DNA from 3 places in the Paenibacillus sp. NPDC093718 genome. Region 2 is predicted to be linked to each of the others. Evidence: predicted binding sites of a transcription regulator. Region 2 holds the regulator's gene; each other region holds the start of a gene.
The links. The regulator Rex, encoded in region 2, represses fermentation and respiration genes when NADH is low (regulators of the CRP and FNR family bind a similar motif). The targets are predictions, from matches to a motif close to TTGTGAAATATTTCACAA.

Region 1 (8,257 bases), on a different contig from region 2:
GCATTTGTTCAGACAATTCTTCCCGCAAACGGATGATCGGCTCATCCATGGCATCCACTTCAAGCTCGGCGAGTTCTCTCAATTTGTCCTGAATCAGCGCATCCACGCCGTATAACGATACTCTGCGATAGTCACCGATGATACGTCCACGGCCGTAAGCATCGGGAAGTCCCGTAATAATCCCGGCCTTGCGCGCTGCTCTCATCTCAGGAGTATAGGCATCAAACACGCCCTGGTTATGCGTTTTGCGTATGCCGTTAAAGATGTCCACAACCGCCTGCGGCATTTCAAAGCCGTATGCGTTGCACGCATCAATCATCATCCGGATCCCGCCAAAAGGTTGAATCGAGCGCTTGAACGGCTCATCGGTCTGAACGCCGACAATCTGTTCTTTATCCTTATCCAAATAGCCAGGTTGATGGGAGGTGATGGTTGAAGGTGTATGGACATCCACATCCAGAACCCCGCCGTTCTCACGTTCCTTCTTGGTTAAATCCGATACGATATCCCACAGTGCTTTGGTGTTATCCGTGGGTCCTGCCAAAAATTCATCAGAGCCATAATAGGGAGTAATATTCTCTGCAATAAAATCATTAACGTCAATTCGCTTGGTCCATTTACCTGATTTAAAACCTTTCCAGCCTGCTTCTCTTTCAATCACCGACATATTGAATCCCTCCTAGATTTGCTGGGGCTTGCAAGGACAGACGGGGCCACACCTTGATCTATCTCAGATCTTTAAATGTGATTATTTTCACGATCAAAGGTGACACTACCCCGCCTTGTGCCTTCAAGCTTCTATATCAAAGATCTGAGATTCAGCTTCGTCCTACATCTTTATTGTAGTCCTGATGATCTCTTGCATCTGTGATAATAATCACAAACTTATCTTTTCCCGTGATTTTTATCACTCTGAATCTGGTCTTGCATACCTTGTCTGAAAATCTATATGGATCTTCACGATCGGCGTTTAGAGTCTATCTTGTCTAGAACCGGCCGTAAAATGCGTTGCGGTAAACTTCTGCGAGCTCTGTCACCAGCGGCAGCTTCGGATTGCTCGTTGTACACTGGTCTTCAAAAGCCCGGTCCGCCAAATGCTCAACATTTTTCTCGAAATCTTTAGGGTCGATGCCAAGCTGCTGGAACGACTCCTCGATCCCGAGCTTGCTGTTCAACTCCCGGATTGCGCCAATCAGACTGTTTACGCCCTCTTCCGTCGTCCTTGCAGGCAGTCCGAGAATCCGTGCGATTTCAGCATATCTCTCATCAGCCACAAAGTGAGTGTATTTAGGCCATGCAGCGAATTTCGTTGGCTTCTTCGCGTTGTAACGGATGACGTGAGGCATCAGGATCGCATTGGTGCGTCCGTGTGCCGTATGATACTGACCGCCCCACTTATGCGCAAGACTGTGGTTGATGCCAAGAAACGCATTCGCAAAAGCCATGCCGGCAAGCGTCGATGCATTATGCATTTTTTCGCGGGCGAGTTTGTCGCCGGTAAGCGCCGACCGCTCAAGATACTGGAACACCAGCTGTATGGCCTTGATGGCAAGCCCATCCGTATAATCGCTGGCCATCACCGATACGTAGGCTTCAATTGCATGTGTCAGAACGTCCATGCCGGTATCGGCTACCGCCGTTTTAGGCAGCGTGTATACAAATTCCGGATCGATAATCGCCACATCCGGTGTCAGCTCATAGTCAGCCAGCGGATACTTGGTATTCCCCAGCCCTTTGTCCGTGATGACGGCAAACGAAGTTACTTCCGAGCCCGTTCCCGACGTCGTTGGAATGGCAACGAACTTCGCTTTCCGTCCAAGCTTCGGATATTTATAGACCCGCTTGCGGATATCCATGAATTTTTGCTTCAGATTGTTAAAATCCGTATCCGGATATTCATAGAACAGCCACATGGCTTTCGCTGCATCCATTGGCGATCCGCCGCCCAAGGCGATGATACAGTCCGGCTGGAATCTTGCAAGCATCTCCGTTCCGCGTTCTACGGTCGTTGTCGAAGGATCCGGCTCAACCTCCGAGAAAACTTCGATGGCTACCGGCACTCTGCGCTGACGCAGGTAGTGCTCCACCCGCTCCACATAACCCAGCTTCACCATCATGGGGTCGGTAACGATAGCGACACGGGTGATTTCCGGCATTTTCGCAAGATACTGCGTCGAACCTTTTTCAAAGTAAATTTTGTCCGGCACTTTAAACCACTGCATATTCACGGTTCTTCGATTCACCCTTTTCACGTTGATTAAATTGACAGCCGTTACGTTCGACGAAGTGGAATTACGTCCATACGAACCGCAACCCAGCGTCAGCGATGGCAGATTCGTGTTGTAGATATCGCCGATACCGCCTTGCGAAGATGGCTGATTCACCAAGATACGGCAGGTTTTCATCCGATCCGAGAATTTCATGATGATGTCCTCATTGTGCGAATGGATTACCGACGAGTGGCCCATGCCACCAAAAGCAACCATCTCTTCAGCGCGCGTGATGCCTTCTTCCGCATCTTTCACTTTATAGCAGGCCAGCACCGGGCTCAGCTTCTCGGCAGACAACGGATAGGCAGGTCCGACTCCCTCCAGCTCGGCGACCAGGATCTTGGTGCTTTCCGGTACCTCGAATCCGCAAGCCTCGGCTATCTTAGCTGCCGGCTGTCCAACGATGGACGGATTAACCGCACATTTTTCCGATACCATCGCATGCGCTGTCAGTTTCGCCAGCTCTTCCTTGTTGACAAAATAACAGCCGCTGGCAATCATTTTTTTCTTCACGGTATCATAGATAGGCTCCTCGATAATGACAGCCTGCTCGGATGCGCAGATCATGCCGTTATCAAAGGTTTTGGACAAAATCAAGTCGTTCACCGCCTGATCCAAATCCGCGCTCTTCTCTATAAAGCAAGGCACGTTTCCTGGTCCTACGCCCAGGGCAGGTTTGCCGCAGCTGTATGCCGCTTTGACCATCGCCGAACCGCCTGTAGCCAGAATGCAGGCAACGTCAGGATGATTCATCAGTGCATTGGTTTTATCCATGGAAGGAGCTTCGATCCACTGGATGCAATCGGCAGGAGCACCTTGCTTCACGGCAGCATCCCGCAGTATCAGTGCGGCTTCCCGGCTGCAGGCCTGCGCGGATGGATGGAATCCGAAGATGATCGGGTTTCTTGTTTTAATGGAGATCAGTGCCTTGAATATCGTGGTGGAGGTCGGATTGGTTACCGGTGTGATCCCCATGATAATCCCGATCGGTTCTGCTATTTTTTGAAAGCTGTCATAGGCGTTGTCTTCGATGATACCCACGGTTTTGTCGTATTTAATGCTGTTGTGGATATACTCCGTGGCAAACAGGTTTTTGATGATTTTGTCTTCGTACACGCCGCGTCCCGTTTCCTCGACCGCCATTTTCGCCAGCTGCATGTGCTTCTCAAGGCCTGCCATGGCCATGGCCTGTACAATCCCGTCGACTTGCTCCTGATTCATTTCCATAAACTTTTCTTTGGCCCGATTTGCCTTGTCAATCAGCCCCTGAATGTACTCCGATGCTGTTTGTCCTTTAACTTCCACCGTTCCTTTGCTCACAGCCATATCTCTCGTCCTCCCATGATTCATGTTTCTTTCTACGCTTTGATCGTAACACAGCTGTCTCTAATTTCATGCGAAATATTTCACAATATAAATATTTATCTTTTCTGTGTGATTTACACCTTTCTCCCCCTCCTTTCAAGTGAAAGAGATCACAAAGTTTGAAAATTCGCCACGATTTCCCTCTTATTCTCCCCCAAAAGTGAATGTTTTCACGTTATAATGTATTTAAAGATTAAACAGATCAAATTTTAGGATGTTAGGGGATACCAACATGAATACTGTAGACCATGTAATGGAAATCGAAAACTTAGGGAACACGCTGTGCTTCTCGGAGCAAAACCGCAACCGTCTGCTGGTCAGCATGAAGGAAAGGGTACTCCCTGAAGGATCCCATTTGTTCTGGGAAGGCGATTTCGCCGACAAGCTGTACTACGTTAAACAAGGAAGAATCAAACTAACTAAATCGACTGATGAAGGCAAAGAGCTGATTCTATATATGTACCATCCAGGAGACATGGTCGGGCAAGCCGATCCATTCTTCAGCAATAACCACAGTTTCTCGGCAGAGGTTCTTGAGGATAGCGTTGTCGGTGTCATCGAGCACAAGGATCTGGAACTGCTGATCTGTCAGCACTGCGACTTCGCCATTGATTTTATGAAGTGGATGGGCATTCACCACCGCATCACCCAGACCAAATTCCGGGATCTCATGATGTACGGCAAGCCCGGCGCTTTAACATCGACACTCATCCGGCTGAGCAATACCTACGGGCAACATCAAGCGGATGATACTATTCTCATCAACAAGAAGATTACCCACACCGATCTATCGAACATGATTGGGGCGACCCGCGAAAGCGTGAACCGGATGCTGAGCGACCTGCGCAAAAAAGATGCTATCGAATATGCTGGCGGAATGATTGTCATTAAAGATCTTCCGATGCTCCAGGAAATCTGCCATTGCGAGCTGTGTCCGAACGAAATCTGCCGCATTTAATCGGCCTGCTCCCTTCTGTGCATAATATATAGTCATCTGCTTACAATAAACCTTGTCTTTCCAAACCAAAATAAAGGGAGTGCTCAGCATGCGTGAAGGTTTGATTCCTGCTGTTCTTGGAACTGTGGTTTCTGCTTCGGGTGCCGCTCTGCTTGGCAGCAAGTATAAACTTGCCGCAACCGGTATTCTCGGCTTCGGACTGGCTCATATCGTGCTCGGTGCGATTGACCTCGTGGAACATCGGTAAGGATTGGAAGACAAGATTCACATAGCTGTCCTGTTCAGTTCAATGACTGAGGAGGACAGCTTATTTATGCTAATGCCCTCCTGTTTGCTCCAGCGATGGCATATCTAAAAAGCGGATATCCCAAAAGAACATTAGATCTGACAGGATGCCCTCTTTTTCTGTTAGGAGACGTTCCGTGCAGATCCCTCACTTTAATTAGACAAATGAAAGAAGCGGTCAACCGTTTGGTCGACCGCTTCTTTTCGCCTGTCATCAAGTGAGTAACCTTTATGGGCTCCTTTTCTTGAATCCTCCTATAAAGCCTTTTGCTTGCTCCCTTTTCCCGACGAGATAAACCAATAAGCCATCCCCACAAACAATCCGCCGCCAAGAATGTTCCCTAGCGTGACTGGCACCATGTTGCTGATCCATCCGCCTATGGAAATGGTCTCGGGATGCCCCGGTAATATCGTTGCGAGCGTCAGAAGTGTCATATTGGCTACGCTATGCTCGTACCCTGTCGCAATGAAAGCAAACAGACACCACCATATTAAGATCAGCTTTGTCGTTTCTCCTTTGGACCGAATCCCCATCCACAAGGCCAGACAGACAAGCCAGTTACACAAGATACCCCGGAAGAACAGCTCCATAAACGGATCATTCATTTTCTTGGCGGCAGCCGTGAAGATGAGATGGTCCGGCGGCAGGTCTTTGAACAGACCGGAAGCATACACCAGATAGCTGAGCAGAATCGCCCCTGCCAGATTGCCGATAAACACGAGCACCCAGTTTTTCAGCGTATCCCCCATTGTCGTTCGACCGGATAATGTGCTTATCGTAAAAAACATATGATTCCCGGTAAACAGCTCTGATCCTGCGAACACCACCAACGTGAGCGCGATCCCGAATGCAGCTCCCATGACGAGGGATTGGAAGGGTGAACCGGCAGCTGCGAGCGGCGCCCCCAGTTTAAAGATCAATACAATTCCAATGCCGACATACGCGCCGGCCAGCATAGCCGATACCATATAGCGCAGCAGATTATGATTCATCTGCTCCTTTTTCCCGACGGCGGCATTAACTACGGCTTCCACATCCGTTTTAAACATGGGATACCACCCCTTGATTTCGTCTGTTTAATATGCGATAGCTGGCCTTAAACACCCACCTCAACCTTCCCGTCCACGGCGCGAATCCGATATACACGAACCTGGCCTTGATCCGGAGCCTGTACGAGCCCGGTTGAAAGCTCGATCTTCCAATCGTATAACGGATCGTAGATGTAGTGCCCGGATACGATGGCTTCCGAGAGTGGCCCTCCTTTTGGATGCGGGCTTTGATTGTCCAGCGCAAACCATTGATGATCCGAAGTCCGGAAGATGGCAATCTCCCGGTCTCCGAGATGGACCACCCTTCCGAGCTGTGACAGAAAATCATTTTCATTCCCTACCGTAATAAATCTTTCGGTTTCCATAACATGCAGCCTCCACTTCTCTTGTCTATTCCCATCCATACTGCGACAAACTCTCTATGTTCAGGCGGCAAAAGGGAAGTAGGTTCCTCCCTCATCTATTTGCTGATCACTGGTCTTGCATCTTCGAATAACGTATTGCGCAGCTTCTCATCGTTCAGCACTTTCTTCCAAGGATCCTCAACTTGCTGCAGGGCAAGCTCGATTCTCTCCACCAGTTCCTTACGCTGCTTGGGATCGTCCAGGATAACCGCTCGGATTTGTTCCAGTCCCAAGCGCTCTACCCACTCCGATGTTCTCTCCAGGTACTTACCGGTTTCACGGTAATACTGCATCAGGGCTCCGCAGATTTCGATCAGCTCTTCATCCGTTTTCACTTTGCAGAACGAATCAGCCAGACGTGCCTTCGTGCCGCCGTTGCCTCCAACGAATATTTCCCATCCACCGTCATTGCCGACAATCCCGATGTCTTTCGTGCACGACTCGGCACAGTTTCGCGGACATCCGTTGACCGCCATTTTAAATTTCGCCGGAAAATCCAGTCTTTCGAATTTCTCCTCGAGGAATGCCCCCATACCCATCGAATCCTGCGTACCGAAACGGCAGAACTGGGATCCTACACAGGTCTTCACGGTCCGCAGCGATTTGGCATATGCATAACCCGACGGCATATCGAGCTCTTCCCAGACACTCGGTAAGTCTTCCTTCTTAACACCGATGAGGTCCAGACGCTGTCCGCCGGTAACCTTGACAACCTTCACATTATATTTAAGCGATACATCCGCGATTTTCTTCAAATCCTCCGGAGTGGTAACGCCGCCGTACATTCTTGGGACTACCGTATAAGTGCCGTCTTTCTGAATGTTGGCGTTCATCCGTTCGTTGACAAAACGGGATTCCCTCTCCTCCTGATGGGTTACCGGGTTCAGCATGGCCAGATAATAATGAATGGCCGGGCGGCATTTCGAGCAGCCTTCCGGGTTGCTGAAGTTCAGAACATGCATGACTTCCTTCGTCGTGGTAAGGCCCTTCTCACGGATTTCCGCGACGATTTCATCCCGATCGAGTGTCGTGCATGGGCATATGCCTTGTTTGCCTGCCGCCTTAAAGCCATCGCCCAATACGCTCTGAAGTATTTGCTCCACGACAGGTTTACAGCCGCCGCACGAGCGGGTAGCACCTGTGCAAGCTTTGATCTCATCCACTGTCGTATGACCTTGGAGAGTAATGGCATCCACGATGGCTTTTTTGGTTACGCCATTGCATCCGCATACGATCTCATCGTCGGGCATCTTTTCCAGTGAAAATGCCTTGGCGCCTCCTGTCCCTGCACTATCCGTGCCCATGATCGAATCGTAAATCTCATCCGTCATGGCTGTCTTTTTCCGAATCATGGATTGAAGGCTTGCCGAATCGCTCACATCTCCAAACAATATCGCCCCGACAATAATGTTATCGCGAATTAATATTTTCTTATAAGTCTTGCGCCAATCATCTTTCGCGGTGATCACCACGTGTTCGGCTTGCTCCATGAACTCGCCGGCAGAGAATACATCAACACCGCTGATTTTCAGCTTCGTTGATACAATGCTTCCCTCGTAAGGCTGGCCTTCCACGCCGCACAGATGCTTCGCCAGTACCTGTCCCTGTTCGAACAACGGCGCAACCAGGCCGTAGCAAACGCCCCGATGCTCGCAGCATTCGCCAACCGCATACACATCCGGCCAGGAAGTTTGAAGATAATCATTAACTACGATTCCCCGGTTCACTTCGATTCCGCTCGCTTGGGCGATCGCGGTGTTCGCTCTGATGCCCACTGCCATGACCACAAGGTCGGCTTCAAGCTCATCCCCATCCTTGAACCGGAGTCCCGTGACTCTGGTATCTCCCAATATTTCAGTTGTTTGTTTGCCTAGTAAGAAGTTGATACCCTGCTGTTCAAGCTCCCTTTTCAGCATGCCGGATGC
Region 2 (8,257 bases):
ACCCTTTCCTTATCTCTATACTTTATTGTACCCCATTTGTCGAAAAATACATTTTCAGAGCACAAAGTATAATAATATCTTAGCACGACAAAAAAGTAAAAAAAAATAACCAGCATAACAATTTATGCTGGTAAAAGCGCGTTTTCACGAAATTGACAACGAAATTGTTCCCCCGAGAGAATTTCTTCCTTCAACAGGATATCAAGAGAATTGTCGAATATTGGCCGTTTCTGTTCCAAGAGATTCTTGGTGCGGTTCATTAACTCTTCCAAAATCACATTATTCTCTTTCATTAACTCTTCAGTTGTTACCATGTTCATGTTAACAATGCCCAGCGACGTCAAACCTGACTTCATCATCGTCTCCACGATGTTCAGCGATTGCTCGAAGTCATTGCTTGAGCCTGTGCTTCGACCTCCGTAAAAGATCTCTTCAGCGGCCGCACCGCCAAGCGCGATCATAATTTGCTCTTCCAGGAAGGTTTTCGTGTATAGATATTGTTCCTCCTGCGGATTATGACGAACATAACCTAGCGCTTTACCACGCGGGCTGAGTGCAACTTGCTTCACACTGCCGGGACGCACAAGCTCTGCCATAATAGCATGTCCCAATTCATGTATGGCAACGCGCTTCTTCTCTTCCAAATTCGATTCACGGTCAGAACGCTCACCCATCATTACCTTGTCAATCGCCATGGACAAATGACGCTGATGGATAAACTGTTCATTCTCGCGCATCGTGTAAATGGCCGCTTCATTCATGACGCTCTCGAGTTGTGCGCCCGAGAAGCCGTATGCTTCCTCGGCGATTTTCTCCAAGTCAACATCTTCGTGCAGCGGCTTATTGCCCGCATGCAGATTCAAGATATGCGTGCGTCCCTTCTTATCCGGCAGATCGACCTGAATGTGACGGTCGAAACGCCCTGGACGCAGCAGTGCGCTATCCAGCATTTCTTTCCGGTTTGTCGCGGCAATGACCAGAATACGAGGAGTATCCTGCGAATAGATGCCATCCATCTCGGTTAGCAGCTGATTCAGCGTCTGGTCGTACTCGCGCTGCTGGCCGCCTTCGCGTTTACCGCCAATGACATCGATCTCATCGATGAAGATAATGGCGTTTTGCTTGTTTTCCTTTGTCGCACGGTTACGGGCATCCTTGAACAAATCCCGGATGCGCCCTGCACCAACACCGACATACATCTCAACAAATTCACTGCCGGATGCAGCGACAAAGATCGAATCCGTGTAATGGGCAGCGGCTTTAGCCATCAACGTCTTCCCTGTTCCCGGAGGCCCGGTGAGGAGAATGCCCTTCAATGGACGAATCCCGAATTTCTTAATGTCTTCATGACGAATCAGAAAATCCAGTGCTTCGCGCAGCTCTTGCTTGGCATTTTCCTGCCCGCCGATTTCTTCGAACGTCAGCTTGGCAGGTCCGCTCTTTTTCCGCTTTCGCTCATTCGCTGCGCCTACAGCGATGCCGCCCTTCATCTTAGCGATAAACAACAAGCCGCCTACAAGTGCTGCAGCGATGAGCAAGGGCACGATGTTCACGCCGACAAATACAAGGAATACCAGCAATACGGGAATAAAGCCTAACATGATTTCTTTAGCTAATTTAGGCATGATTCCACACCTCCATGTTGCCAGACTGACGCGGCAAGATTATAAATTTACCAGACTTGCCGTCTGACAAGCTGACATAGACGTTAGTGTCATCAATCGTTGCTTTTGCTTTCAAATTCGGAGACTGGGCAGCAAGCTGCTCGAGCGATGATTGAATATCGGTATATTGCTTATTATCCATCGCTTCAGCGACTGACAGCATCGCCTTCTCCCACCATTGATCCAGTGCTTCCGAGGAATGGTCCTCCACCAGGATTTTCAATTCCCGATTGCCAATCACAGACTTGCCTTCCTTCTTAATATGCTGAACCAAACCTTGTAAATTTGTATCTGGTGCCAAATCAAGATTCAAAGTAACGGTATTCTGTTTAATATCTATATGTGAATCCTTCACGCCGTCATATTGTGACACAACTTTGGCCAGCGGATTTTGCAAAGCCATCTGCCGATACAGAAACCATCCGCCAAAGAGAACCGATGCTGAGATCACGACAGTCAGCATGATAGGTACAATGCGTAGTTTCATGAAGTTCCTCCTTCATTTCTGTATGAAATTTTGTCTATCATGTTGCAACACAATAATACATATAACAACGATATATAGGGATGCATGTATTTTATATGCTCATTTTGTACAAGTATGAGTATATCACATCTTATATACTTTTTCATGCATGTCTGTGAAAATATTTAGAACAGTTTTTCCATTATCATTTCTGAATACGCTTACAATTATGAGAGAGAAAAAGAGAAGCCCCCTCTTAAATAGTAAGGGACGCCTCTCTTTACTTCGTTTTTTATTGATTTGGAAGAATAATGTCATTACCGATGGTGTTACCGTCTTGAAAACGATAAAACCGATAACCGCGCTGACCGTTGTGTTCATACTGCAGCTGCCAGGCATACTCGCCCTCATACATTCCAGGCAGCAACCGCTTAATTTCTACGCCAGGCAATTCGTTATAAATCTGATCCCGCATCTGGGCTTCCGACATCCCCGTATTCAACAAAACGGATTGGACAGCGTCGGCACCTTCAACAGGTACGTTGTCATCCGTAAATTTTACCCATACCATACGATCTTGATTGTCTTGATCCTTCCCGCTTATCACCCAATAGTTATTATCCTCGCCCCACACCGATTTATAGGTTTTCCCGGACGTAACCAATTGGCCATGCTGTTTGGCGGCAGCAATTGCCATTCTTTCTTCATTCCATGTATCTTTCATAACATATGAATAATAGAGCTGTAAACCAAGCAGTAACAGCAGCACGCCGGATACACTCAGCAATATCCACTTCGTTTTTTTCTTCAAATCCGTCTTCCTCGCTCCCCTTGATTATTCCCTAGAGGGTTGTAAGACGCTCAAAGGCACGCTGCGCTTCCCGGCGGATACGTTCCTCATCGAGAGTAAGACTCGCGCCATTCTTCACGACCTGCTTGCCGTCAACCCATACATGCTCAACATCCTTCGCACTGGCGGAGTAGATAGCATGAGAAATGTAATCCGTCTTCGGAAGGAAGTGCGCCTGATCCGTGTTCAATGCGATCATATCTGCCTTCATACCTACCGCAAGCGTACCAATATCCGTAAGGAAGGCTGACTTGGCTCCATATTCTGTACCCATCCGAAGCGCTTCGGATGCTGGAATCGCGGTTGGATCCCCGCTCACTCCTTTATGGATCAGTGCGGCCAGCCGCATCTCTTCAAACATATCCAGATTATTATTGCTGGCAGGTCCATCGGTACCCAAAGACACGGTGACCCCGGCTTTCAGCAGTGCAGGCACGCGAGCGATGCCGCTGGCAAGCTTCAAATTGCTGCCTGGATTATGCGAAACCATCACTTGATGTTTGGCCAGAATTTCGATTTCTTCATCGGTCAGATGAACGGCATGCGCAAGCAGCGTTGGACGGGAGAACATGCCAAGCTTCTCTAGATGCGCAACAGGCCGAAGTCCGTAGTCATTTACATTCTGAGCGACTTCCGTTTCCGTTTCGGACATATGCGTATGCAAAGGCAGATTCAAATCATGTGACGCCTGCACGAATTTTTCGATGAAATCCGGCGGGCACGTATAGGGTGCATGCGGTGAGATCATCGTCGTAATTCTACCGTCAGCCTTGCCATGCCAGTCTTTCGCGAATGCAACCGCCTCATCCAGCTTCTGCTGCTGCACCTCAGGCGGACATAATCCGATGACACCGCGTGTCAGAACGCCGCGCATTCCGGAGTCCTGCACAACCTTCGCAACCTGATCCATATGATCATACATATCCACAAATGTCGTGGTTCCGCCTTTGATCATCTCCAGCACGGAGAGTGAGGTTCCCCAGTATACATCGTCGGCCGTGAATTTGGCTTCCATTGGCCACATCTTTTCCTGAAGCCATACCTGTAGTGCCAGATCGTCGCCATACCCGCGAAGTAGCGACATGGCCGCATGACCGTGCGTGTTCACCAATCCAGGCAGGAAAAACAGATGGGTTCCGTCGATGATTTCTGTTCCCTCTTGGACAGTCGGCTCTTCTTCACCCAGGTAGGTGATCCGGTCATTCTCCACGACCATATATCCGCGTAACACGGATTTTCCTTCCTCTAGTACCGCAAACGTTCCGTTTTTAACCATCCACTTCGTTGTCGTCATGTGCTGCATCCTCCTTGCCGTTATCCAAATAATAGGCCAAACTCTGCAAATCCGTAGTAAAATCAGCCGTATGAATCCGGATATGGGATGGAGCTTTCAGGATGGTCGGCGCAAAATTCAGGATAGCCTCGATGCCTGCCGCGATAAGCTGATTCGCTACATTCTGCGCCTCAAAATCCGGAACGGTGATAATTCCGATACGAATGCCGTACTCATGAACCGTCTTCTCCAGTTCCTCCATCGGCTGTACGACCAAATTGTTAATTTTCATACCAACTTTGGGAGAATACGAATCGAAAACCGCCACAATCTTCATATTGTCCTTTAGAAATGCATTGTAATTCGATAATGCATGTCCAAGATTACCGGCCCCAATCAATGCGACATTGATCTTCTGGTCCAGCTTTAGAATCTGGCGAATTTTCTCGATCAGATAAGATACGTCATATCCGATCCCTTTCCGTCCAAAATCACCGAAATACGCTAGGTCCTTACGAATTTGAGCAGGATTGAGGTCCAGTTTCTGTCCCAATTCCTGGGAGGAAACCGTGGAGACCTCCCTTTTCTGAAGCTCATTCAAATAGCGCAAGTATACAGGTAATCTGCGGACCACGGCTTCCGAAATTTTTTCCGATTTCATGCATGCTCCCCCTAATAATAGGTTAATAACTACATTTGTTTGTGCTCGTTCATGGTTTCACTTTATTCAGCTTGATTCCCTATGCCTGCCTCTGCCTGCAGCCATTCCGAAATTCGGGGAACGATTCCCTCTGTCGGCATGTGCTCCATCTTCGGTCCCGGCAAGGAATATAAAAAATACTTCCCATAATAGGATTCAATGACCCGAGTATCGTAGACGATGACAATCCCCTTATCCTGCGCGGTCCGTACCAATCGACCAAATCCCTGTTTGAAGCGGATGACCGCTTGCGGGACCGATAGCTTCATGAACGGGTTCTTCTTCTGCTGCTGCAGCAATTCGCTCTTGGCTTCGACCAATGGGTGGTTCGGCGGCTGGAACGGCAGCCGGACGATGGCAAGGCAAGTGAGTGCCTCACCGGGTATATCTACCCCTTCCCAGAAGGAGCTGGTACCCAGCAGGACCGAAGCGCTGCTATCCTGGAATCTCCGGATTAACTTGGTTCGGCTGGTTCCGTCCATCCCTTGTCCCAGTACCGTAATATCGCTGGATGCCAGCGCCTCCTTCAAGGGCTCATGCACCTGACGGAGCATGCGGTACGAGGTGAACAGGACAAGCATGCGACCATGTGTCGCGATTGCCGTATCAGCCAATGATTGCACAAGTGTATTCACAAAGAGCGCATCCCCGACCGAGCCCTTCACGCTCGGAAAATCGCGCGGCACAACAAGGAGTGCCTGCTCCCTGTAATTAAACGGGGACGGCAGCAGAACTGTGTTCAGGTTGCCGCTATCTGCCGCTTCCTGAAGACCCAAGTTCTCGATCATGAACTGAAACGATTTGTCCACAGACAAGGTCGCCGATGTCAGGATCACGCTTTGTTTCTTGTCAAAAAACAATTCCTTTAAGTGGGTGCTGACGTCGACAGGCACCGCGTAAAGCTGCAGCGATTTGCCGCGGAAGTTGCCGTTGGCCTCCATCCAGTACACCGTACCTTCATCATTCAGGGCCATGAAGGACCTCAGGTCCTCACGGTGTGCGGCCAGGTCCTTAAACAGACCCGATAGGTCTGTCAACAGACTGTCCGCGCTGTAGTCGTCCAAATCTTCCTTCATTTCGGCGATCAGCTTGTCACCCTTGCGTACGACATCGCCCAGCGTCAGATGAATTTGATGCTCCAGCTCGGCAAGCGAATCCCAATCCTTCGGCTTCTTCAGAGGCGATAACCGAAGCGAGAATTGACCGGCATCCCCCGGGGTCGCATCTCCGCGTTCCGGAAGTAGTCCGAACAATTGATCGCTGAGCCTGTCCCAGTTCTCTTTGGCGGTGATCAGGTCCGGATAGATCCGATCGATGATGGAAGACCACTCGACAGCCTTTTCATGCGATGATGCTTGCAGCAGCTGGCGAAGAGCCGGAAGCTGACCGCTGCGGCTGTCTTTGTACATACGGGTCAACGTGTGGACAACCGAAAAATATTTCATCTGCAAGCCAAGGTGCTTGCCAGCGACGTCCTCCAAATGATGCGCTTCATCGATGACGAGACGCTCATAACTCGGAAGCAGCTGGTGATTCGCTTTCACGTCGGTGAACAGCTTCGAATGATTCGTAATGACAACATCCGCGATGCCCGCTTCATGTTTGGCCCTGTGATAATAGCATTTGCGGAACCATGGGCAGGCACGGCCCAGGCAGGAATCCGAATCACTGGAAATGGTCTCCCAGAAATCCCCTCCGCGACCGCCAAGGTTCAGCTCCTCATCATCCCCGTTCTCCGTCTGGGTCAGCCAGACCAGCATCTGCGCCGCGGTGATCACATCTTCCTTCGGGGAATGAAAATCTCTTCTATTTATTTTATGTTCAAATTTTCTCAAACACAAATAATGGCCTCTTCCTTTGAAAATAGCCGCTTTAAAAGGAAAAGGAACAACCTGGGTGAGCAGGGGAATATCCCGGTCACGCAGCTGTTCTTGAAGGTTGATCGTATGCGTGCTCACCATAACCTTCTGTTCCTGCTTCACGCTTTGATAAATCGACGGCAGCAAATACCCGAGGGATTTGCCTGTTCCCGTGCCGGCTTCGATCAATAAATGTTTATTCTCATCGAGTGCCTGCATCACTTCCTGAAACATCATGTCCTGGGCATCCCTGCTCTCGTAATGAGGCAGCGTTTCCTTTAGACGTTCACGGACATCATTCATGTATTGCTCAAAGCTTACATCAGCCAAGGGATTAGGCTCCGACTCATCCCGGACAGGCGCAATATCGTTCCAATCGTCAACTGCCATGGCAAATTGACGATAGTACGTATGGGTGTCCCCGGCTTGTACAGCCTGGAGCTCCCTGTCAGCACGGATGCCGTCAAAGAACCAGGCCAAATCGCTGTCCTCGTCGGCAAACAGGTCGCTTAAACGCTGCACGGTAAGCAGAGGAAGCTCATCAATCTCCTCCAGGCATTTCAGCAGCGCATAGGCTGTGGCAAGCGCATCGCTGTCCGCCTGATGCGGACGGTCATGCTCCAGGCCGAAATGAGAGGACACCATCCCGAGCTGATAAGAAGGCAGCGAGGGAAAACATATTTTTAAGAAGTGCATCGTATCTAGAATTCGGCCGCTGAACGGTAAATAACCGCAGCGATCGAGTGCATTTTGCAAAAAGTTAAAATCAAAAGCGACATTATGCCCAACCAATACGACATCGTCGAGCATGGGCACGAGTTCCATCATCATTTCTTCCAATGACGGAGCATCCGCTACATCACTGTCGGAAATGCCGGTCAAACCGGTAATAAAAGGAGGGATCGGAATCCCGGGATTGACATAGGTGCCGTATACGCGGGAGATGCTTCGATCCTCTTCGATGATGGCCAGTCCAACCTGAATGATCTCATCTGCTGACTGGTTGCCCGTGGTTTCAAAATCCAATACGGCAAATTTCATTTCGATAAAATCCCTTTCCTCCAGACTAATTAACAGCATACCAGAAGTTGCGGGTTTTGAACATTCCGGGTAAAAAATCCCCGCTCTCCTCCACCGCTCCATACGGCAAAAAGCGATACCAAAGTCTCAAGGATGAGCTCTGGCATCGCTTCTTGTTTGGGCTTGATTTCTACAGCAAAGAGATCAATTGGCTGCCGTACTGGAGCTCACCGCGATTCTGCTTGCAGACCTCCAGATTGATAATGGGGTCAGGAAGCGTCGGGTCGCTGTGAATCGCCAGTGCGAAATGCTCCTCGGCCTTCCCTTGTTGTCCATTTAACACCTCGATGCATCCAAGCGCATTATAAATCATCGCCCGCATCTTCTTGTTGTCTGCCAGGGGCAGGATGGACACCAACACATCG
Region 3 (8,257 bases), on a different contig from region 2:
ATATGGATCAATTTCACACTGGCCGATGAATTCGGCGGACGGACGCATTTGCGGTTCGATGATACGAACCCGGTGAAGGAAGACATTGAGTATGTTAACTCCATTAAGGAGGATGTGAAGTGGCTCGGATTCGATTGGGAAGAGCTGCGGTACGCGTCCGATTATTTTGAAGAGATGTACAATCGTGCCGTGCTGCTGATTAAGAAAGGGAAAGCTTATGTGGATGACCAATCCGCTGACCAAATCCGCGAAACGCGCGGAACCCTGACCGAGCCCGGGCATAATAGTCCATACCGGGATCGCAGCGTGGAAGAGAATCTGGATCTGTTCGAGCGGATGCGCAAAGGGGAATTCGCCAACGGCGAGCGCGTGCTGCGCGCCAAGATCGACATGGCTTCGCCGAATATTAATCTGCGGGATCCGGTTATCTACCGGATCTCTCACGCGCATCATCACAATACAGGCGACAAGTGGTGCATTTATCCGATGTACGCATTTGCTCATCCGCTGGAAGATGCCATTGAAGGGGTTACGCATTCCCTGTGCTCCCTGGAGTTTGAGGATCAGCGTCCGTTCTATGACTGGGTTGTGACGGAATGCGAGATGGACAGCACGCCGCATCAGTACGAATTCGGTCGTCTGAACGTGGCGCAGACGGTTACGAGCAAGCGCAAACTGAAGCAGCTCGTCGACGAGAATGTGGTGGACGGCTGGGATGATCCGCGCATGCCGACGATCTCCGGACTTCGGCGCTTGGGGTATACGCCTGAAGCCATTCGAAACTTCGTGTTTGAGACGGGAATTTCGAAGGCGTACGGCACGGTGGACCGCCAAGTGATGGAACACTTTATCCGTGAGGACCTGAAGCTGAAGGCGCCGCGTACGATGGCTGTGCTGGACCCGCTGAAGGTGGTCATTACGAATTACCCTGAAGGTCAGATCGAATGGCTGGATGCCGAGAACAACACAGAGAATCCGGAGATGGGGATTCGGCAGATTCCGTTCTCGCGCGAGATTTATATTGAGCAGGAGGATTTCATGGAAGATCCTCCGAGCAAATATTTCCGCTTGTTCCCCGGCAACGAGGTCCGTTTGAAACATGCGTATTTCATCAAGTGCAATGACGTGATCAAAGACGAGAACGGCAAGGTCGTCGAGATCCACTGCACGTATGATCCGGAGACGAAGAGCGGCAGCGGCTTTACCGGACGCAAGGTGAAAGGAACGATTCACTGGGTGGAAGCCACGCAGGCCGTACCTGCCGAATTCCGCCTGTTCGAACCGCTGTTCAAGGACGAAGAGGAAGAAGCCGAATTGATGCAGGAGGTTGCAGGCGAAGCGGAAGAAGCAAGTGCCGAGAAGTCCTTCCTGGACGACATCAACCCGAACTCGCTGCAAATCGTGCAGGGATTCGTGGAACCGAATATGAAGGATGCTGCGCCACAGGACAAGTTCCAGTTCTTCCGCCACGGATATTTCAACGTCGACTCGAAGTATTCGCAGCCAGGACGTCCGGTATTTAATCGCGTGGTCTCCCTGAAGAGCTCGTTCCAGCTTCCGAAGAACTAAATCAAGATAACGGCATAGGCGGCGTAGAAGACGTCTCCTATGCTCTATAACGCAAATAAGACTCGAAGATTCCCGTTACAGGATTCATTCGAGTCTTGTTATATTTACGGTGATACCATCTTGTTGAATGGCTTGCGTACAGACCACGATCTAACTCACAGCGTACTCCTCCATCTCGTCGCTATCGGGATCGTCCGGATGCAGCGGCTGATATCCGTGCTTGCGAAGGTTGTACCACATCCAGCCAAAGCCGATGGCACCCACAATGGCAAGCATCGTGCCGGTCCGGTACATGATCTGCGCCCCGAAGTTCTGGAACATCCAGCCGCCGGCGAGACCGCCGATGACGCCGGATATGCCGCTCCAGCTTAAGGTATAGATCGCTTGTCCGGAAGCGCGATACGGCGTCGGCACAAACAGCATCGTCAGCTGCACGCCGACATAGAAATAGCCGCCGAAGGTTACGCAGTGCAGGAGCTGGATGAAGGCTACCTCCAGCGCGCTGTTGGCTTCCGCCATCAGCAGCCAGCGGAGGGCGAAGAGCAGGCTGACAATCGTCAAGCAGCCGACCAGGACATTGATTTTCCGTTTCAGGAAGCGGTCAAACAGAATGAAGATCACCACTTCAAATATCGACGAGAAGAAAATCGCAAGGCCCACCATCTGCTTGGTACCGCCAAGCTCCAGGATGTATAGGGACATAAAAGTGTTATTGGCTGTGTTCGGAATGGATACCATAATGCCTAACAGGATAAAACAGACAAAATAGGAGTTCAGGAACAGCCTGCTGAGTCCTCTAAGGCTGACCGATGCCGATGCTGTCGTCTTCTGGATGGAGGGCAGCGTAAACATGAACACGGCCGCCACCAGCAGCATAATCGAGAACACGATGGCGATGCGCCCCGACCCGAGCCGGTCGATGACAGGCCCAGCAGCGATAGCCGTCAGCGCCCATCCGAGCGAGCCCCATAGCCGGAACGAGCCGAACTTTTGCTGCGTCCCCTCAATATAGGTTAGAATCAGCGAATTTGTCTGCGAGAACATCGGAGTCTGGAAGAAATAAAAGAAAATCATTGTCATGTATATCATTGCATAGGTGTTCGCCTGAAATACAAGTTGAACCAGCAGCAGCGTACCGGTCATCATGATCAGCAGCACCCGCTTGATGTTTGCCGCCCGATCACCCCAGAATCCCCAGAACGGATTGGCGAAGATGGACACAAATGGCGCGATCGCCATCAGGCTGCCGATTTCAATTTTGCTCATGCCGATGTCTTGCAAATATAACTGGAAGAAACCGGTGAAGATGACCATGGTTCCGTAAATGAAGAAGTTGAACAGCTTGAGCGATATCAGCGAAGGTTGGGCGTTGTCCATATTCCGCAAGTAGGTCATTCCTTTCAAACCGAATACAATCCACAATCGCGGCATCGAAAAAAAGCCGCTTTCCCTTTCAATGTATCACGCATTGAAAAGGGATACAAACCATCTTTTAAATGATTTTCCATTATTCTGCTTATTAACCTATAAACTGAATCAAGTTTTTTTACAACGTGTAAGAAAGGGGGGTAGAACATATGAGCGGTCAACCCATAGATGTCGGCTTTTCGCCGGATCAGGTGACGGGTATCGTACTTGCAGGCGGGGCCTCCCGGAGAATGAGAAGAAACAAGGCGCTTCTGCCCATGCAGGGAATGAGTTTGATCGAGCGAACGGTCCAGGCGCTTGACGGGGTTAGCGGCCGCGTCATCCTATCCACCAATACCCCCGAGTCTTATCAATTTCTCGGATTGGAATGCGTTCCCGACCTTTATGTCGGGCAAGGCCCGATGGCGGGTCTTCATGCAGCGCTCAAGTCATCCCAAAGCACATGGAATATGGTCGCTGCGTGCGACATGCCCCATATCCATGAGCGTTTCCTTCGGGGATTGCTGAATCTGGCGAATCAGCAGCTCACAGCCGATGCTGTAATTCCTGTTGTAGAAGGCAGGGTGCATCCGCTGCTGGCGGCATATCGCAAAGAAATCGTAGAAGGCCTTGAACGCAGGCTGAACAAGGGACAACTTCGCATGGTGGAGTGGGTGCAGGAGCTGAATGCCGTCTTCGTGCACGAGGAGCAATTAGAGGCAATTACGGGTCTTGATCCGCGCAAAATTTTATTTAATATGAACACGCCTGGGGAATACGAGGCAGCAGCCGGCCTGATGAATGCGGACTTGCCTGAGGATAGATAGTAGATTTCTATAGCTGAATAAAGGTGTACAAAAGCACGACGAAACGGTATTCATCATAAAAAAATAACCCCGCCAGCTAAATGCTTGGCGGGGATTTTAATATCAACCATATGACTGCCTTCGGCTATTATACGCACAGCCGACGGTTTATCCGCCGATCTGTGACATACGCCGGACGGTGGGGGTATGGCTTTGCATTTTTTTCTCGAGCGCGAGCGCCATTTCATGATTCAACGGTTTGGAACCCAGCGCTTTGCGGAACAGGTTTGCCACCGCGGAAGGATCATCGACGACGCGGCGCACGTTAAATTCGTCGGACCAGTACAGGCAAGCCTTGATGTGGCCGTCAGCCGTCAGCCTGAGGCGGTTGCAGGAATCGCAGAAATGATCGCTGACCGGATGGATCAGACCGAAGGTTCCTGTAGCTCCAACCACCTTCATATTTCGTGAAGGTCCGTTGCCGGATGGCCCCTGCTCTTCCTGAATAGTCCAACCCGCCTCCTGGCACACTTCGGATACCCGGCTGAGCGGCAGATACGAATCTCGCCAGGCATCGGACGCTTGCCCGATCGGCATGTATTCAATAAAGCGGACATGTAGGGGACGATCGAGCGTCAGCGCGATAAAGTCGCGAATTTCGTCTTCGTTGAAGCCCTTCATTAGCACCATGTTCAGTTTGATGGGATCCAGGCCAGCTTCATAAGCGGCTTCAATGCCTTCCAGCACTTTACGCACTTGACCGCCGCGCGTAATGCGCGCGTAGCGATCCTCATGAAGCGAATCCAGACTGATGTTGATTCGGGTAAGTCCGGCTTCCTTAAGCAGGCGAGCTTTGGAGGGGAGCATGATCCCGTTGGTAGTCAGGGATATATCTTGAATTCCTTCAATGGAAGCAATCATATGGACCAAGGATTCCAGATCCTTGCGTACCAGCGGCTCGCCGCCGGTAAGGCGTACTTTGGAGACGCCCATGGGGGCAAGGACGCGCATGATCGCTGCGATCTCTTCATAACTCATAATCTGATCGGGTGGTTGGAATTCCATCCCTTCTTCCGGCATACAATAGACACAACGAAGATTGCATCGATCCGTCACTGAGATACGAATATAATCATGGACCCGACCGAAAGAATCTTTAAGCGGTTCGATCATGGAAATCCCCCTTTATAGCATGCATGGTCACATTGTAGCCATTCCCTGAACGGGAGTCAATGCACCGTTTGAGTCATGCCGGCAGGACAAGCTGCGGCAAAACGGCCATTCTTTTGTGAGAAGAATCACAGAAAACGCTTTCGGGATCCAGTATATTGAAGCTGTGGACAAAAGCTTTCTCCCCTTGAAAGCGAGTAGTGACATTCTAGATTTCCGAAAGTTTCCTGATTTTTCCGAAATTTTCGGAAATCATTTCAAACTGCTTTCATTAGACGTTCATCTAAGATATACTGTCAAGGATATCACATCCAACAAGAAAGGTTACCAATAGGAGGTTCGATATGGCGATATCACCTGTTCAAACTTTGGAGGTGCCTGACGTCTGTCACAGATGGCTTGAAAACCGGGGTACGGTCTACGAGCTGCTCATCGATTTTTTGGGCAATTGGCCCAGCTTGTCTATGATTGCGGAATGGAGCCGCGGAAGCGGAATTAGCAAGGCTGCGGAGTGTTCGAAGGCCGGTACGGACCTGATGACCTATTTATGTGGACGCTCACCTGAGGAATTGGTTCGGATTTGCGAATACGAAGGGGCGGAATACCGCCGATTGCTTCAGCAGTCCAAACAGCGTCAAGCGGCAAAGTCTCATTACACGAAGGATGGATGCGCTCAGGATTTAGCCGATTGTTATGCATCCGTCGGTGTTGCCTTTAATAAACTGCACGGGGAAGCGGACGATCATATAGCCATTGAACTGGAATTTATGACACTGCTTCATGACCGTATGCTGAACAATACGTATTGTGAACATAGCATGCTGCAATTGATGGAGGTTCAAGAGAAGTTTCTGGAGGAGCATCTGTTGTCATGGGTGCCATCCCTCTGCAAGGATCTAAAGGGCTCCACGGAAAGCCCGCTTTATCAGTCGGTATTCAGTCTGCTCGAGGAGTTCCTCGCACAGGATCTGAACATGCTGAAGACGTGGAAGCATTCCAGGGAAGCTGTGCTGGTACATTAGCGAGTCAGGACAATATCATAGTCATCCAAAAAAAAGCCCCAGCCTCCTAATGTAGGAAGCCGGGGCTTTGATGTTCTAATTAATCTTCGATTCTTTTCTTGCTGAACTTCATCAGGAACTCGTACACGATAGGTACCACCACGAGTGTGAGCAGCGTCGAGCTGATCAGACCGCCGATAACCGTGATGCCGAGTCCTTTCGAAATGATGCCTGCGCTGTTCTCCCAACCGAATACGAGTGGCAGGAGAGCGCCGATCGTTGCGAGTGCCGTCATTAGAATTGGACGAAGACGGGTAGCGCCGGCTTCAAGCAGGGCTTCGCGGGTACTCATGCCTTCGCGTTCCATATGGATCACGCGGTCGATCAATACAATCGCATTGGTCACGACGATACCGATCAGCATGAGTACGCCCATGAGTGCAGACACGTTCAATGTCTCGCCTGTAACAAGCAAGCCGATAATGGCTCCGATGACAATGAACGGCAGCGAGAACAGGATGGCGAACGGTGCGAGACCGCCACCGAATGTAACCACAAGCACAAAGTATACAATCGCGATGGCTGCCAGCATGGCGAGTCCAAGCTGTCCGAAGGTTTCGTTGATTTGCTCGGTAACGCCTCCGAACTGGACGGATACGCCGTCTGGAAGCTCAAGCTTGTTCACTTCAGTCTCCAGGTTGGTGGAGGCCGACCCAACATCGCTGGACAGGATATCGGCTGTGACGGTCACAACCATTTTCCCGTCGATGCGCATAATGGAGTCAGGAGTCGTTCCTTTTTCCACCTTGGCGACATCCTTGATCGGCACTTCGATACCGAGTGGAGAGGTGACGGTTTCGTTCTCAATTTCTTTGATGCTCTTATAGGTTTTGCTGTCCGTCTCAATGTAAACATTGTAAGTCTTGTCCTCAATTTTGACTTCGGTCAAGACCGGACGTTCCCGTACGGGAGACAGCTTCATTGCCAATTGTCCTGCGGTCAGGCCAAGGGAGCTCAGCTTCTCTTGGTCAGCAACCAGCGTATACTGCTCGAACGCTTCGGATAAGCTGGTTTCTGCATTCTCGAAGGTGGCTGTATCCTTGTTGGCAAGCTCTGCAATTTGATCAGCCACCGGCTTGATCTGCTCCAGAGAATCGCCAAAGACGTTAACCGTTAACTGGCTGCCGCCAAAGCCGCCGGCTGCCATGTCCATATTGGACCAGGTACCGTCCGGTACTTCCTTGGCAAGATCCTCGACAAGCGCTTTTTTGACATCTTCGAAGTTTTTCGTGTCCGGGTCATACATAATATAGAACAATCCGGAATTCGCTGATCCCATACCAAGCGGATTGCTTCCGCCGATGGAGTACTGCATCGTTTCGACTCCAGGTTGATCCAGAATCAATTTCTCCGCTTTTAATGCGCGTTCCTCCACATCCTCCAGCATCACGCCAGGCTCAGGAGAATAAGTCACCATGGCATATTTGTCTTCCTGTTCCGGAATGAAGCTAACGCCAAGGTACTTCGTCAGGAACAAGCTTCCTGCCAATAACGCGATGGCTGCCAGGAATGTAATGGCTTTGTGATTCAGCGTCCATTTCAGAATGGAACGATACCCGCGGGCCATTGCGCCCGGTTTCTCCGCATGATCATGTTTGTTCTTCAAGCCTTTGCGGAACAGGCTGTGCGCCATAGCGGGCACGAGCGTAATCGCCACGACCAGAGAAGCGAGCAGTGCGAAGACCATCGTCAATGCAAAAGGCATGAACAGCTCTCCGACCATACCGCTGACCAGGGTAAGCGGCAGGAATACCGCGATGGTTACGATAGTGGAGGACATGATCGGCACAAACATTTCACGTGTAGCGGCGCTGATGAGCTCACGGCCCGTTAATTTCTCGGTCGAGAGGGACATGCGCCGGTAGATATTCTCGATAACGACGATCGAGTCATCGACAACCCGGCCGATGGCAACGGTCATGGCACCGAGTGACATCATATTCAGGGTGATATCCATTTGTCTCAGACAGAGCACAGCAATCAGCAAGGACAATGGAATCGAAATAATCGATATAATCGTCGAACGGATGTTGCGCAGGAAGACCATTATGATCAGAACGGCGAACAATGCGCCGAATAATGCCTTGGAAAGCATCGTATGAACAGAGTCTTCAATCGGCTTGCCTTGGTCCAGCATGATCGTCAGATCCATGCCAGGATAGAGGCCTCTCAATTCTTCTGCCTTGTCTTTCACCTGATTGACAACGTCAACCGTATTGGCGTCGTTGGCTTTCACGATTTGGA

Region 1: the regulator Rex is predicted to act here: its motif matches at 3,665-3,682, upstream of adhE (bifunctional acetaldehyde-CoA/alcohol dehydrogenase).
Region 3: the regulator Rex is predicted to act here: its motif matches at 5,069-5,086, upstream of ACQKPA_RS13750 (TorD/DmsD family molecular chaperone).

Annotation. Positions count from the first base shown of each region.
Region 1 covers NZ_JBNNUS010000006.1:364,644-372,900, reverse strand. The annotation lists gene pflB (formate C-acetyltransferase) at 1-667, opposite strand, end outside; gene adhE (bifunctional acetaldehyde-CoA/alcohol dehydrogenase) at 987-3,596, opposite strand; gene ACQKPA_RS20035 (Crp/Fnr family transcriptional regulator) at 3,868-4,593, shown strand; gene ACQKPA_RS20030 (asparagine synthase) at 4,682-4,840, shown strand; gene ACQKPA_RS20025 (formate/nitrite transporter family protein) at 5,134-5,928, opposite strand; gene nirD (nitrite reductase small subunit NirD) at 5,976-6,293, opposite strand; gene nirB (nitrite reductase large subunit NirB) at 6,389-8,257, opposite strand, start outside.
Region 2 covers NZ_JBNNUS010000002.1:849,751-858,007, forward strand. The annotation lists gene ACQKPA_RS09645 (AAA family ATPase) at 123-1,625, opposite strand; gene ACQKPA_RS09650 (hypothetical protein) at 1,618-2,151, opposite strand; gene ACQKPA_RS09655 (DUF5590 domain-containing protein) at 2,423-2,941, opposite strand; gene ACQKPA_RS09660 (amidohydrolase) at 2,973-4,274, opposite strand; gene ACQKPA_RS09665 (redox-sensing transcriptional repressor Rex) at 4,249-4,914, opposite strand; gene dinG (ATP-dependent DNA helicase DinG) at 4,977-7,853, opposite strand; gene ACQKPA_RS09675 (hypothetical protein) at 8,023-8,257, opposite strand, start outside.
Region 3 covers NZ_JBNNUS010000004.1:181,184-189,440, reverse strand. The annotation lists gene ACQKPA_RS13770 (glutamine--tRNA ligase/YqeY domain fusion protein) at 1-1,569, shown strand, start outside; gene ACQKPA_RS13765 (MFS transporter) at 1,720-3,000, opposite strand; gene mobA (molybdenum cofactor guanylyltransferase) at 3,147-3,803, shown strand; gene moaA (GTP 3',8-cyclase MoaA) at 3,951-4,955, opposite strand; gene ACQKPA_RS13750 (TorD/DmsD family molecular chaperone) at 5,297-5,974, shown strand; gene ACQKPA_RS13745 (efflux RND transporter permease subunit) at 6,054-8,257, opposite strand, start outside.